4 regions of the Zoogloea sp. JDB1 genome follow, and region 2 is predicted to be linked to each of the others. Evidence: predicted binding sites of a transcription regulator. Region 2 holds the regulator's gene; each other region holds the start of a gene.
The links. The regulator sigma-54, encoded in region 2, starts transcription at its own class of promoters, with help from an activator protein. The targets are predictions, from matches to a motif close to TGGCACGCTTNCTGCTNA.

Region 1 (3,433 bases), 370 kb from region 2:
CCGGTCGAACTCGGGCAGTTCGTCAAGGTAGAGCACGCCGTTGTGCGCGAGGCTGATCTCGCCTGGACGAGGCGTGCCACCGCCACCGACCAAGGCCGCCGTAGAAGAAGTGTGATGGGGCGTTCTGAGTGGGCGCTGGCCCCACCGCTCGGGGCGAAAGCTGCCTTCGATCGACTGTACGACTGCGCTTTCCAGTGCCTCCTGGTCATCCATCGGCGGCAGCAGGCCGGGCAGGCGCTGGGCCAGCATGGATTTGCCGGTGCCCGGCGGGCCGTATAGCAGCAGGGAATGCTGGCCGCTGGCGGCGACCTCCAGCGCCCGGCGGGCATGGGCCTGGCCTTTCACGTCGGCCAGATCGGGGTAGGCTGCCGGCGACGCCAGCGTCTCGCCGTCGTGGGGGGCGAGGAGCGTGTGCCCGCACAGGTGGGCGGCGACGGCCGACAGGCTGCGCGCCGGCAGCATTTGCACGTTTTGCACCAGTGCCGCTTCGGGGGCGTTGGCAATCGGCAGAATCAGCGTGCGTCCGCGGTGGGCGGCCTGCTGGGCCAGCGCCAGTGCGCCGCGTACCGGCCGCAATTCGCCGGTGAGGGAGAGCTCCCCGGCAAACTCATAGCGGTCCAGCTTGCTGGCGGGGATCTGGCCGGAGGCGGCGAGGATGCCCAGCGCGATCGGCAGGTCGAAACAGCCGCCTTCCTTCGGCAGGTCGGCCGGCGCCAGGTTGACGGTGATGCGCCGTTGCGGGAACTCGAATTGCCCGGTCTGCAGCGCGGCGCGCACGCGGTCGCGGGCTTCGCGGACCTCCGCATCGGGCAGCCCGACCAGCGTGAAGGCGGGCAGGCCGTTGGCCAGATGCACTTCGACGGTGACCTCCGGGGCGAGCAGGCCGACGAGAGCGCGGCTTGTCACAAGGGCTATACTCACGGCGTATCTTTTTGGAATAAACCGGCAGTCTAGCCCAGGTGTTGCCCCGGGTTCAGTTCATTGTCATTGTGAATCGCGGTAGGCTTCGACCGAGATCACGAGGCGCACCTCGTCGCTGACCGACGGGATGTTCTTGGTCATGCCGAAGTCCGAACGTTTCAGGCGGGCGGTGATGTCGGCGCCACAGGTCTCACGCTTGTTGAGCGGGTGCGGCGCACAGTGGAAGCGCGATAGCGTGAGCATCAGCGGTTTGGTGATGCCGAGCATGGTCAGGCTGCCTTCGGCCGTCACCGGCCTGTCGCCGTCGAAGTTGAAGCGCTCGGCCTTGAAGCTGATCGTCGGGTAGGTGTCGGTGTTGAAGAAGCCCTCGCCACGCATGTTCTCGTTCCATTTGGCGAAGCCCATGTCGATGGAGCTCGCGTCGATGCTGACCTCCACCGAACCGCGGTGGGCGGCGGTGTCGAGGACGATCTTGCCGTTGGTCTTGTTGAAGCGCCCGCGCTGGGTCGAGAAGCCGAGGTGGTCCGTTTCGAACAGCGGGTAGGTATGGTTGGAGTCGATCGTGTAACTGACCGGGGCGGCAAATGCCGGGGCGCTGGCGATGGCCAGCAGGGCGAGCAGCTTCTTCAAGGGATGTCTCCGGGAGTCCGAAATGGTGAGTTGTAATTGGCTTGAGGCCGGCATGAAAAAGGGCGCCGGGGCGCCCTTGCAGTGACCGTCGTGACGGCAGGAAGGTTCAACCCGCCTCTGCCGGCGGACGCGATGCCAGCTCCGACTCCAGCTGGGCAACCCGGTGTTCGAGTTCGATCAGCTTTTCGCGGTAGCGGGCGAGGGTTTCCTTCTGCAGGTCGAATTCCTCACGGGTCACCAGATCGAGCTTGGAAAAACCGCTGGCGAGCAGTGCGCGGGCATTCTTTTCGAGATCTTTGGCGGGGCTGTTGGCGAGGAGTTCGGAAACCTTCGAACCGATTTCATCGAGGATTTTGGGATTGGCCATGGCAGCGTTCCTCACGGGAAAAAGGGAAAAATCCAAGTTGTATTCAAGTTTAGCATCGGAGCCCGGCGGCCGTTGCCGCACCTCATGCACCAACACGGCGCCCTTGATTGGTGCGTGTTCCCAAAGTGGTGCGGAATGATTTTTTCCTGCGCTGCAGCAACAGCCGCTTTCTCATATCAACTTATTGAAATAATAGTGTTTTTAAAACTGGCATAGTGGTTGCTAAAGCACGTGAGCCAACTTTCAATACTAGGAGAACCCAATCATGCGCAAGACCGTTATCGCTTCCGCCCTGATCGCAGCCTGTGCCGCTCTGCCGTCCTTGGCGAGCGCTGAAGATGCCGCTCCCGCTCCGGAGCACACTTTCACCAGCAATGTCACGCTGGCGTCGGAGTACATCTACCGCGGTATCGGTCAGACCAATCGCAAGCCGGCCATCCAGGGTGGTTTCGACTATGCGCATTCCAGCGGCCTGTATGTCGGTACCTGGGCGTCCAACGTGTCCTGGCTGACCGATGGCAGCCCGACGGTCAGCAACAGCATCGAGATGGACTTCTACGGCGGCTTCAAGAACACCGTCGGCGACTTCGGCTATGACGTGGGTCTGCTGCAGTACTTCTACCCGGGTTCCGGCTACGGCAACAACCCGAACACCATTGAAGGCTACATCGCCGGTTCCTGGACCTTCCTGACCCTGAAGTACTCCCACTCCTTCAGCGACCTGTTTGGCTGGACCGACTCCAAGAACTCCGGCTATCTCGATCTCACCGCCACCTACGAGCTGGCCCCGGGCCTCAACCTGATCGGCCACGTCGGTCGCCAGAAGATCCACGGCGACAACAGCGGCGCCTCCTACACGGACTACAAGCTGGGCGTGACCAAGGACATCGCGGCGGGTGTCGTTGTCGGCCTGAACTACATCAACACCAACGCCAGCCAGGCCTTCTACACCAACGCCTTCGGCAAGGACCTGGGCAAGGACCGCGTGCAGCTGACCATCACCCGTACGTTCTAACTTCCCCCCGTAACCGCGCGGCGGCTCGTTCGGGTCGCCTTGCAAGAGGACCCAACCATGAAACTCGTAACTGCCATCATCAAGCCCTTCAAGCTCGACGAAGTGCGTGAGGCCCTGTCCGCTATTGGCGTGCAAGGCATCACGGTGACCGAGGTGAAGGGCTTTGGCCGTCAGAAGGGCCATACCGAGCTGTACCGCGGCGCGGAATACGTGGTCGATTTCCTGCCCAAAGTGAAGATCGAGGCTGCCGTCAAGACCGAGATCCTCGACCAGGTTATCGAAGCCATCGAAAAATCTGCCAGCACTGGCAAGATCGGTGACGGCAAGATCTTCGTGTTCGATCTCGAACAAGCCATCCGCATCCGTACCGGCGAGTCCGGTGCCGAAGCGCTGTAAGGGAGCTTCCCACCATGAAAAAAATCTTCGCTGCCCTGCTGACGACCCTGACGGTCGGATTTGCGGGCCATGCGCTGGCCCAGGACAAGGACGCTCCGGCCGCG
Region 2 (3,433 bases):
CGACGAATTCCTGCGTGGAGTCGATGCCGCGCAACAGCAGGATCGTCGAGCGCACGGCGGCCTCGAGCAGTACGGCGAGGTTGCGGCCGGCCGCAACCGGCAACACGACACGGCGCACCGGCACGCCTAAAATGGGTTGCTGTTCGCCGTCGAGGGTCAGGCGCAGCGGGTCTTCCTGGCCCGGTTGGCGGCGCTGCAGGTGGACCACCAGCTTGAGCTTCATCTTCCGCCGGCAGGCCGTTTCGCCAAATATCGTGCGGATATTGAGGATGCCGAGACCGCGCACCTCTATGACGTCCTGCAGTAATTCGGGGCAGCGTCCTTCCAGTACGGTCGGGGCGATGCGCGAGAACTCGACGATGTCGTCGGCCACCAGACCGTGGCCGCGGGAAATCAGTTCCAGCGCCAGTTCCGACTTGCCGGCACCTGAGTCGCCGGTAATGAACACGCCGAGGCCCAGCACGTCCATCAGCACCCCGTGCAGCGCGACCCTTTCGGCTAACTGTCGCGACAGGTAGCTGCGCAGCAGGTCGATGACGTTGGCGGACGGCAGCGGGCTTGCGAAGAGGGCGATGTCCTCGTTCGCGCACAGCGTGCGGATGATGCTCGGGATCTCCTCATCGTCGGCGACGATGAGCGCCGGCGGGGCGTAGGAGAGAATCTCCCGGACGTGGTGGATGACCTTCTCGCGGGTTTGGCGGCGGGCCCAAGCCATCTCGGAGGCGCCGAGGATCTGCAGGCGGTCCGGGTGGATCAGGTTGAGGTGGCCGACCATGTCGGCGGGCCAGATACGGTCTTCGGAGACCGAAATGCGGGTCGCCAGGCTGCCGCATATATGGCGCAGCCGGAGGCGCTCCAGATTGTCGTCAAACAGCCGGCTGACCGTCGTCTGACGCATGGCTGCCCCATTGGGCGAAAAGGGTATGGGCGGCCTGGGCATCGGGCGCGCTCATTAATTGTTCTCGGAAGCTGCGGTCGCTGAACATCTGAGCCAGTTCGGACAGCAGTTGGAGGTGGTGCTCGTTGGCCTGCTCGGGTACCAGCAGCACGAACAGCATCGATACGGGACGCCCGTCGGGGGCGTCGAAGGGAACCGGGTCGGCGAGGCGGATGAACGCACCCAGCGCCTCCTTGAGGCCCTTGATACGGCCGTGAGGAATGGCGATGCCCTGGCCGAGGCCGGTCGAGCCGAGCTTCTCGCGGGCAAACAGGCTGTCGAAGACGGTGCTGCGGCCGATGCCGTGGTTGTTCTCGAACAGCAGGCCGGCTTGCTCGAAAGCGCGCTTCTTGCTGCTCGCCTCGAGTCCGACGACTACATTGGTCGGCGGCAGAAGTTTGGCGATGAGGTTCATGCGAGGACTCTCCCGTGTGCGGAACGGGCCGACACAGGTTGCCGGTGAAAGGCGATTCAGGAAGATCCGGAGGCGGAGGCCGCCGGGGCCGTTGTGTCAATTGGGGCGCATTATAGCCACAACGGTCCCGGGGAAAAGGGTATTACTCGACGCCGGGAATCAGGACTCGGCGAGGTGCTGCTTCAGGGAGTCGTGACCGTGGTCGCTGGTCTTGTCCTTGTACTTCAGGACCTGACGATCAAGCTTGTCGATCAGCCCGTCGATGGCTGCGTACATGTCGGCATCTTCGTTCTCGACGTAGATGTCCTTGCCGCGCACGTGCACGGTGACTTCGGCCTTCTGACGCAGCTTTTCCACCGAGAGGATCACGCCGACGCTGGTGACGTTGTCGAAGTGACGGATCACGCGGTCCAGCTTGCTCGTGACGTACTCGCGGATGGCCGGCGTAACTTCGACGTGATGCCCCGTGATGTTGAGGTTCATGGTTGCTACCTTTCTGTCAGATGGTTTTGCGCAGACTGACCGGCGGAATATCGAGGGACTCGCGGTATTTTGCAATTGTCCGACGAGCCACGACGATACCCTGCTGGCCCAACAACTCGGCAATCTTGGCGTCGGACAAGGGTTTCTTCTTGTCTTCCGCTCCCACGAGCTGGCGAATCAGCGCCCGAATCGCCGTCGAGGAAGCAGCCCCACCGCTGTCGGTGGCAACGTGACTGCCGAAAAAATACTTGAACTCGAAAATGCCCCGCGGTGTGGCCATGTACTTTTGGGTGGTCACCCGCGAAACGGTGGATTCGTGTAGATCCAGTTGTTCGGCAATTTCCCGCAGGGTCAGCGGTCGCATTGCCACATCGCCATAATCGAAGAACTGGCGCTGGCGGTCAACGATCGCTTGCGAAACCCGCTGGATGGTGTCGAAACGCTGTTGCACGTTCTTGATCAGCCAGCGCGCCTCCTGCAGGTGGCTGGACAGGGAACCGCTGGCGCCACGGTTGTCGCGCAGGATCTGGGCATACAGCTGGTTGATGCGCAAACGCGGCATCGCATCTGGGTTGAGGCTGACGACCCAGTTGCTGCGCTGTTTGCGGACCACCACGTCGGGCACCACGTAGCGGGTGTCGGCCTGGGAGAACTGGGCACCGGGGCGCGGGTTGAGGCCGAGGATCAGGGCGTGGGCTTCGCGCAGGGTGTCGTCGCTGCAGCGCAGTGCGCGCTTGATCTTCAGGAAGTCGCGGGCGGCGAGCAGTTCGAGATGCTCGCTGACGATTGCGATGGCCAGTTCACGGGCCTCGCTGGGGGGCAGGGTGTGCAACTGCAGGGCCAGACACTGGCCCACGTCCTGGGCGCCGATGCCGGCCGGGTCCAGGCTCTGGATCTGGCGCAGGGCGATCTTGAGATCGTCCAGTTCGATTTCCAGTTCGGGGGGCAGCAGCGGCAGCAGATCGGCCAGATCCTGGCTGAGGTAGCCGTCGTCGTCGAGGGCCTCGATGAGGAAGCGCACCAGCGCCCGGTCCCGGTCGGACAGCGGCGTCAGCGCAACCTGGGCGTCCAGGTGGTCGCGCAGGGACGGCACGGCGGCCTGGAACTCCTGGAAGTCGGTCTCGTCATCGTCGTCGCGTTGCCCACCACTGCCCGCTGCAGCCCATTCACCGGCTTCGCCGCTGCTGTCGAAATCATGGTCCGGTTCGCGCTCGCGTTCCGACTCCCGGGATTGCTCCTGCTCGCGTTCGTGCGCGGCTTCGCTGCCTGCCGGCGCCACGGGGCCGGGGGCCTCGACGCGGCTCGAGCCAAGGTCGCCCTCGGGCTCTTCCCGCTCGAGCATGGGGTTTTCCAGGAGGATCTTCTCGATCTCCTGGTTGAGTTCGAGGGTCAACAACTGCAGCAGCTTGATGGACTGCTGCAGCTGAGGTGTCAGCGCGAGATGCTGGGAGAGTTTTAGCTGGAGGCTGGGCTTCATGAGTCGTATCGGGCCTCAGAGCCTGAAGTGCTCGCCGAGGTATACCTGGCGGACCTGTTCGTTGTGAACGATCTCGTCCGGGCGGCCACTGGCCAGCACCTCGCCGGCGTTGATGATGAAG
Region 3 (3,433 bases), 960 kb from region 2:
GCGGGTCTTGAAGCGGCGGTGCACCCAGTAGTACTGGGCGGGCATTGTGCGCACCAGATCTTCGATGCAGGCGTTCATGCGGCGGGTGTCGGCCTCCACGTCGCTGCTGGGGAAGTTCGTCCACGGTTCGCCAAACTCCACCACATAACCTTCGCCGCCGGGCAGCATGCGCGTTACGCAGGGAACGACCACCGCGCCACCGAGCTTGGCCAGGCGCGGTAGCGCCGACAAGGTTGCTGCCTTCACGCCGAAGAAGGGCACGAAGACCGAGTCCTCGGGGCCGTTATCCATGTCCGGCAGGTAGTAGAAGGGTCGGATCTCCTTCATTGCCTTGATCGATGCACGCACGCTCTCGTCGCGGCGCAGCAGCACCTGGCTACCGAAGCGGCTACGGCCGTGGTAGAGCCAGCGGTCGATGACCGGGTCCTTCTGGCGGGCGTAGATGCTGACGCTGTCGAAGGATGCTGCGATGCGCGTCCCGCCCAGGTCGAGGCCGAGGAAGTGCGGTGTCAGCAAGATCACCGGCTGGCGGGCCTCGATGAGCTTGGCGAGCTTCTCTTCACCTTGGATGCGGACGATGCGGCGGACCCGCTCTTCGGATGCGAACCATGCGATGCCCCGCTCGATCAGGCTGCGTCCGGCCAGTGCGAAGTGCTCCCTGGCCAGCGCGCGGCGCGCGGCTTCGGATTGTTCGGGAAAGCACAGACGCAGGTTGGTCAGTACCACCTTGCGGCGTGGCGCGATGATCCAGTACAGCAGCAGGCCGAGGCCGCGGCCGATGGGGGCCTGCATGGACAGGGGCAGCCAGTGGAGCAGCCACAGCAGGGCGACGACGATGCGACTCATTGTTGGTTTTCTCGGGAGGCGGGAGGTGTGAGAGATGAGGTGGGTGCGGCGCCACGGGGGCGTTTGTAGCGGTTGTAACCCCACAGGTACTGGGACGGGTTCTCGCGGATCAGGGCTTCCATCTCGCGGTTGATGGCGGCGGCGCGGGTTTCCGTGTCACCGGCAAGCGTTTCGAGGGCCGGTCGCAGGCGCAGGTGGAAGCCGCTGCCACCGGGCAGGCGTTCGGCCCACGCGAAGATCGTGCTGACGCCGGATACCTCGGACAGGCGGGCGGCCAGCGTCATCGTGTAGGCCGGGCGGCCGAAGAAGGGCAGCCAGGCGCCTTCACCGGCGCCGGGTACCTGGTCCGGCAGCATGCCGACCGCCTCGCCGGCACGCAGGGCCTTGATCAGGCGCCGCACGCCGCCTACGTCGGCGGGCGCCAGGCGCATGTTGCCGCGGCTGCGCCCGGCGTTGATGAGGGGCTGCAGTACCGTCTTGCGCGGCGCCCGGTACAGCACGGTGATCGGTTTGTGGGTGGAGAAATACTGGGCGGTGATCTCGAAGCAGCCCAGGTGCGGTGTAATGAACAGGATGCCGCCGCCGCTGGCCTCGGCGGCTTCTACGTGTTCCCAGCCGCTGACGCGGACGACCTTGGTGACGATCTCGGCTTGTGGGCGCAGCAGCAGCCATGGCAGTTCGAGCGCCTGCTTGCCGGTCTCGCCCACTGTTCGCCGCCAGGTCCGCGCCGCTTCATCCTGACCCAGGGCCCGGGCCAGATTGTCGCGCAGGCGCCGCCGGTAGGTGGGCGAGCCAGCGTAGGTCAGCCAGCCCGCGAAGCCGCCGAGACGTTGCAGGAGTCCGAGGGGAAGGCGGGCCAGAAGGGAAAAAATGAGTGACGCCATTGGGGGCTGTGTGGTGGCCGAATTGACGGGCCGGAAGGCAAAGCTATAATTGTGATTCCGCCGAGTTAATCCGACAACTTGCAGGGCGGTGGCGGTCCGTAGATCAGCTACGGATGTGCCGGCAAAAATACTGCTAAAGCGTCGCCGCTCCGAAAATCCCCCGAGACGGCAACGCCGTCAGTCAAGGGGATTTTTGTTTTTCAGGAGCGCCTCCATGGCCAGAGAATACCTTTTTACTTCGGAGTCCGTCTCCGAAGGCCATCCCGACAAGGTCGCCGACCAGATTTCTGATGCGGTGCTCGACGCGATCCTCGCGCAAGACCCGCATGGCCGTGTCGCCTGCGAAACCCTGGTGTCCACCGGTCTGGTGGTGATCTCCGGCGAGATCACGACGAATGCCGACATCAACTATATGGACATCGCGCGTAATACGGTCAAACGCATCGGTTACGACGACTCCGAGATCGGTTTCGACTACAAGAGCTGCGCAGTGCTCACCGCGATCAACCGCCAGTCCTCCGACATCGCTCAGGGCGTGAACGAAGGCGAAGGTCTCGATCTGGACCAGGGCGCCGGTGACCAGGGCCTGATGTTCGGTTATGCGACCAACGAGACGCCGAGCCTGATGCCCTTCCCGATCTACTATGCACACCGCATCATGCAGCGCCAGGCGGAAGTGCGTAAGGACGGCCGCCTGCCGTGGCTGCGCCCGGACGCCAAGAGCCAGCTGACCGTCAAGTACGTGGACGGCAAGCCGGTGGCGATCGACACCGTGGTGGTGTCCACCCAGCATCATCCGGACATCTCCCACGCCGATCTCACCGAGGCGGTCATCGAGGAAGTCATCAAGCCGGTGCTGCCGAAGGAACTGCTGAGCGGCAATACCCGCTACCTGATCAACCCCACCGGTCGTTTCGTCATCGGTGGTCCGAACGGCGACTGCGGCCTGACCGGCCGCAAGATCATCGTCGATACCTACGGTGGCGCGGCCCACCACGGTGGCGGTGCGTTTTCCGGCAAGGATCCGTCCAAGGTGGACCGTTCCGCCGCCTATGCAGGCCGTTACGTGGCCAAGAACGTGGTGGCGGCTGGCCTGGCCGACCGCTGCGAAGTGCAGGTCGCCTACGCGATCGGCGTCGCCAAGCCGGTGAGCCTGATGGTGGAAACCTTCGGTACCGGCAAGGTCGCCGACGAGAAGATCGTCGAGCTGATCCAGGCCCACTTCGACCTGCGTCCGAAGGGCATCATCGCCAGCCTCGACCTGCTGCGCCCGATCTACTCGCGTACAGCTGCCTACGGCCACTTCGGTCGCGATGAGGCCGAGTTCACGTGGGAGAACACCGACAAGGCCGCCGCGCTGCGCGCCGCTGCCGGCCTGTAATTCCTGATTGCTGGTCAGTAAAAATGGCGCTCCGCGGAGCGCCATTTTTGTTTGCTCAGCTGCGCATCACTTGTCGTTGCGCAGCGGGCTGTACTCCACGGGAACCCAGCCGAAGGCCTTGCCGTCGGCGCGGATGTGGCCGAGGCCGGGGAAGGGCAGGTGCATGCCGGCAACGGTCATCTTTTCCTTCGCCGCCCAGGAGAACAGCTTCTTACGGGTCGCGACGGCTTGCTTCTTGTCGCTGTCGAACTCGATAGCGACGTCCGGGCGGGCGAACTGGACCGCATAGCTGTGCACCGAGTCGCCGAGGATCAGCAGGCGC
Region 4 (3,433 bases), 830 kb from region 2:
GGTGGATGCGGCGCTGGCGGGAGGTGGGGAGGATCCGGGTTTGTAGGGGCGTTGTCCGTCAACCGCCGGCTTGACGGGGCGAGGAAGGCGAAAGAGCCGGAGCGGGGCGTTCCGGCTCTCTCATGAGGTAGGCGTTGTCTGTCGATCAGGACTGACGCTGTCGACAATAGAGGCCGCCGAGCAGGCCCAGAGCTGCGAGGGCTAGTGTGGTGGGCTCGGGAACCTGGGTCGTCATTTCCGCGCCGCCCATGATGTATACGTCACCGAAACCGCCGCTGTCGCATTGGGTCGTTTGGCCGGATGACAGGTAGCCCTGACCGGTGGTGCTGTCGTTGGGGTTCCCGAAACAGCCCATCAGCATGCGTACGGAGATCGTGTCGTAGCCTTGCGCGATGTAGCTTTCCAGGTTGGCGTTCAACTCGGGGAAGAAGGCCGCGAACTCGGTGGCGTTGGTGCCCTGGGCGTTGTCTATGGTCTGCAGCAGCGGGCCGGTCGCGCCCGTGGCCGCCGGACAGGAACCGCCGGCGTTCGGGAAGGTCGTGTTCTGGTAGATACAGATCGTGCCCGACACAGTTTCGAAGTCGCTGGCTGACGGTTGGCTGAAGAAAGTCTTGTTGCTGGTGAAGCTGTTGTAGGGGGTGTTGCCGGTGTCCCTGAACTCGTAGTTGATGTCCGCCAGGTTGCCGCTGGAGTCGCGTACGGTGATCAGGCTCCAGATGTTCATCGAGGTCGTCGCGCTTTGCGGCTGGTTGTAGTCGAACATCACCATCAGTTCGTGGCGCTTGCCGTCGGCGGTCGTCAGCGCGTCGCGCAGCCACGTGGTGCTGACGTCCCAGGTGCCGAGGTTGTCCTGGGCGGCGGTCAGGTTGTTGTTCGTCGGGTCGGCCATGTTGCCAGCCGCCATTGTCGTGCCGTTGGCCTTGCCAGTGGCCAGATATTGGTCGCTGCCGGAGTTGGACTTGAAGCCGTTCTCAGCGCCGGCAGGGTTCGGGGTGATATCGCTGTTGTCGAGCGCCGCAGCACCGCCGGCCTGGATGACGATGGAGTCCTTCAGCAGGCCTTGGGAGGAAGGTTGCACATAGCCGGGATTCGGGCTCACGTCCGTCTGGCGGGTTTCGTTGTACCCGGCCAGCACGTTCAGCCAGGGCAGCGAGCAACTGACCGCATCGCCAAAGTTACCGCACGCGATCGAACTGCTCCAGTTGATGGTCGGGCCCTGGTAGATGGCGATCGGACCAGCGCTGGCGGCAGGCGTAAAAAATGCCGAAGCCATGGCGGCTGCAGTCAAAGCACTGATTTTGGCGAGTTTCATGGCGAACCTCCTAGGTGTTTGAAGAGTCGATCCTGTGTTTTTGTGATTCTCGCCAGTATTCAGCAGGGAATGTGCCAAATTACCTTTGTTTTCGTTAATTGGCTCTGCTGTATGAATTTTTTTGAAAATCGTAATTTTTTGGAATATTGCCAAATTGGGCGATTGTAAAGATTCCTGACACGCCCATAAGGCGAGTCCCTATAGAACTACTCCCATAGTTTCTGTCGTATTGTTTCCTTATCCTTCCACGGGCATCCGGGTCTCCGGTTTGTGAGAGACTCGGCATTCCATTGTTGTGCATCGAAATCCATGCAATCCCTGACCACTCTTGCTGCGCTGCTGCTGGCCTCCGTGCTGCTCGTTCCCTTCTTCAAGCGGGCTGGGCTGGGCACGGTGCTGGGCTATCTGGCGGTCGGGGTGTTGATCGGTCCGTTCGGGGTGAAGCTGGTGCGCGACCCGGACAACCTGCTTCACACGGCCGAGCTGGGGGTGGTGCTGCTGCTCTTCGTGATCGGTCTGGAACTGAAGCCCTCGCGGCTGTGGGCCCTGCGGCGCTCGGTGTTCGGTCTGGGGGCGCTGCAACTGTTCGGCGTGGCCGCGGCGCTGGCCGGCGCCGGGCGCTATCTGGGCCTGTCGTGGTCGGCGGCGACGGTGGTGGGGATCATCCTGGCCCTGTCGTCGACGGCCTTTGTGCTGCCGACCCTCGCCGAGCGGCGCGAACTTTCAACCCGTCATGGGCGCGAAGCTTTCGCGATTTTGCTGTTTCAGGATTTATCCGTCATTCCGCTGCTGGCCTTGATTCCGTTGTTCGGTACCGGGCGGCCGACGGCGCTGACCCACCCGGCGGTGGGCCTCGGCTTGCTGGCAGTGGTGGCGGTGATCGGCCGGCCGACGCTGGACATGTTGTTCCGCCATGTGGCGCGGGTGAACAGCCGGGAAATGTTCACCGCTGCCGCACTGGCGACGGTGCTGGGCCTGGCGCTGCTGATGCAGGCGGGCGGCTTGTCCATGTCCCTGGGCGCTTTCGTGGCGGGCGTACTGCTGGCCGACTCCGAATTCCGCCATGAACTGGAAGCGGCCATCGCGCCTTTCCAGGGTTTGCTGCTGGGCCTGTTCTTCATGGCCGTCGGGATGTCTACCAACATCGACCTGCTGCTCAAGTTCCCGTGGCAGATCATCCAGCTCACCGCCGGGCTGATCATCGTGAAGGGTGTGGTGTTGTTCGTGCTGCGGCGCCTGTTCGGCGGCACGACGGGGGACGCGCGCCTGCTGGCGCTGGCGCTGGCCCAGGGCGGTGAATTCGCCTTCGTGCTGTTCGACGCTGCCCAGTCCTTCCGCGTGCTCGGCGAGGTGCAGGCCGACAAGCTGACGCTGGTGGTGGCGATGTCGATGGCCGTGTCGCCGCTGCTCTTGATGTTTGGCGACTGGCTGGCCAGGTCGGCCAGGAAGAATGAAGTGCCGCGGGACTTCGACGAGATGCCGGCGGAGGGGAGCGAAGTGGTGATCGCGGGCTTCGGGCGTGTCGGGCAGGTCGTCGGGCGCCTGTTGCTGGCGCGGGGCATCAGCTTCACGGCGCTGGATTCCGATGCCGGCCAGGTGGATACCGTGCGCCGTTTTGGCCTCAAGGTTTTCTACGGCGATGCGGCCCACCTGGATCTGCTGCATGCGGCGCAGATCGGCCAGGCCAAGGTCTTCGTGCTGGCTATCGACGATGTGGAAGCATCGCTGCGTACCGCCGAGCTGGTCCGCAAGCATTTCCCGCATGTGCAGATCGTCGCGCGGGCGCGCAACCGCTTCCATGCCGGCCGCCTGATGGACCTGGGCATCGAGCGGCAGATCCGTGAGGCGCTGCCGTCCAGCCTGGAAATGGCCAAGTGGACGCTGGAACTGCTCAACGAGCCGCCGGCGCTGGCCGAGCAGATGGTCAATCGTTTCGCCCGCCACGATGCCGAGGTGCTGGCCCGACAGCAGGCCATCGGCCACGACGAGCACAAGCTGATCCAGTCCTCGATGGAGGCCCGTGAGGAGCTGGCCCAGGTGCTGGAGGAGGCCCGCGTGGCCTTCACCCGCAAGGGGCGCGGCGCCACGTCCTGAGCCTGCGTCGCCCTGCGGGGCGGCGCG

Region 1: a site for sigma-54 is predicted at 2,127-2,144, ahead of AC1PPK_RS07425 (TorF family putative porin). Genes of this name have one in related genera too.
Region 3: a site for sigma-54 is predicted at 1,850-1,867, ahead of metK (methionine adenosyltransferase). Genes of this name have one in related genera too.
Region 4: a site for sigma-54 is predicted at 1,372-1,389, ahead of AC1PPK_RS09570 (PEP-CTERM sorting domain-containing protein). Genes of this name have one in related genera too.

What each region holds. Positions count from the first base shown of each region.
Region 1 covers NZ_CM161496.1:1,670,686-1,674,118, forward strand. The annotation lists gene AC1PPK_RS07410 (YifB family Mg chelatase-like AAA ATPase) at 1-921, opposite strand, end outside; gene AC1PPK_RS07415 (YceI family protein) at 985-1,551, opposite strand; gene AC1PPK_RS07420 (accessory factor UbiK family protein) at 1,658-1,918, opposite strand; gene AC1PPK_RS07425 (TorF family putative porin) at 2,184-2,933, shown strand; gene glnK (P-II family nitrogen regulator) at 2,991-3,329, shown strand; gene amt (ammonium transporter) at 3,344-3,433, shown strand, end outside.
Region 2 covers NZ_CM161496.1:1,297,174-1,300,606, forward strand. The annotation lists gene hprK (HPr(Ser) kinase/phosphatase) at 1-898, opposite strand, end outside; gene ptsN (PTS IIA-like nitrogen regulatory protein PtsN) at 867-1,352, opposite strand; gene hpf (ribosome hibernation-promoting factor, HPF/YfiA family) at 1,512-1,835, opposite strand; gene AC1PPK_RS05700 (RNA polymerase factor sigma-54) at 1,852-3,312, opposite strand; gene lptB (LPS export ABC transporter ATP-binding protein) at 3,328-3,433, opposite strand, start outside.
Region 3 covers NZ_CM161496.1:335,311-338,743, reverse strand. The annotation lists gene AC1PPK_RS01550 (LpxL/LpxP family acyltransferase) at 1-846, opposite strand, end outside; gene AC1PPK_RS01545 (lysophospholipid acyltransferase family protein) at 843-1,730, opposite strand; gene metK (methionine adenosyltransferase) at 1,945-3,111, shown strand; gene AC1PPK_RS01535 (MBL fold metallo-hydrolase) at 3,178-3,433, opposite strand, start outside.
Region 4 covers NZ_CM161496.1:2,129,006-2,132,438, forward strand. The annotation lists gene cysB (HTH-type transcriptional regulator CysB) at 1-46, shown strand, start outside; gene AC1PPK_RS09570 (PEP-CTERM sorting domain-containing protein) at 146-1,312, opposite strand; gene AC1PPK_RS09575 (monovalent cation:proton antiporter-2 (CPA2) family protein) at 1,622-3,406, shown strand.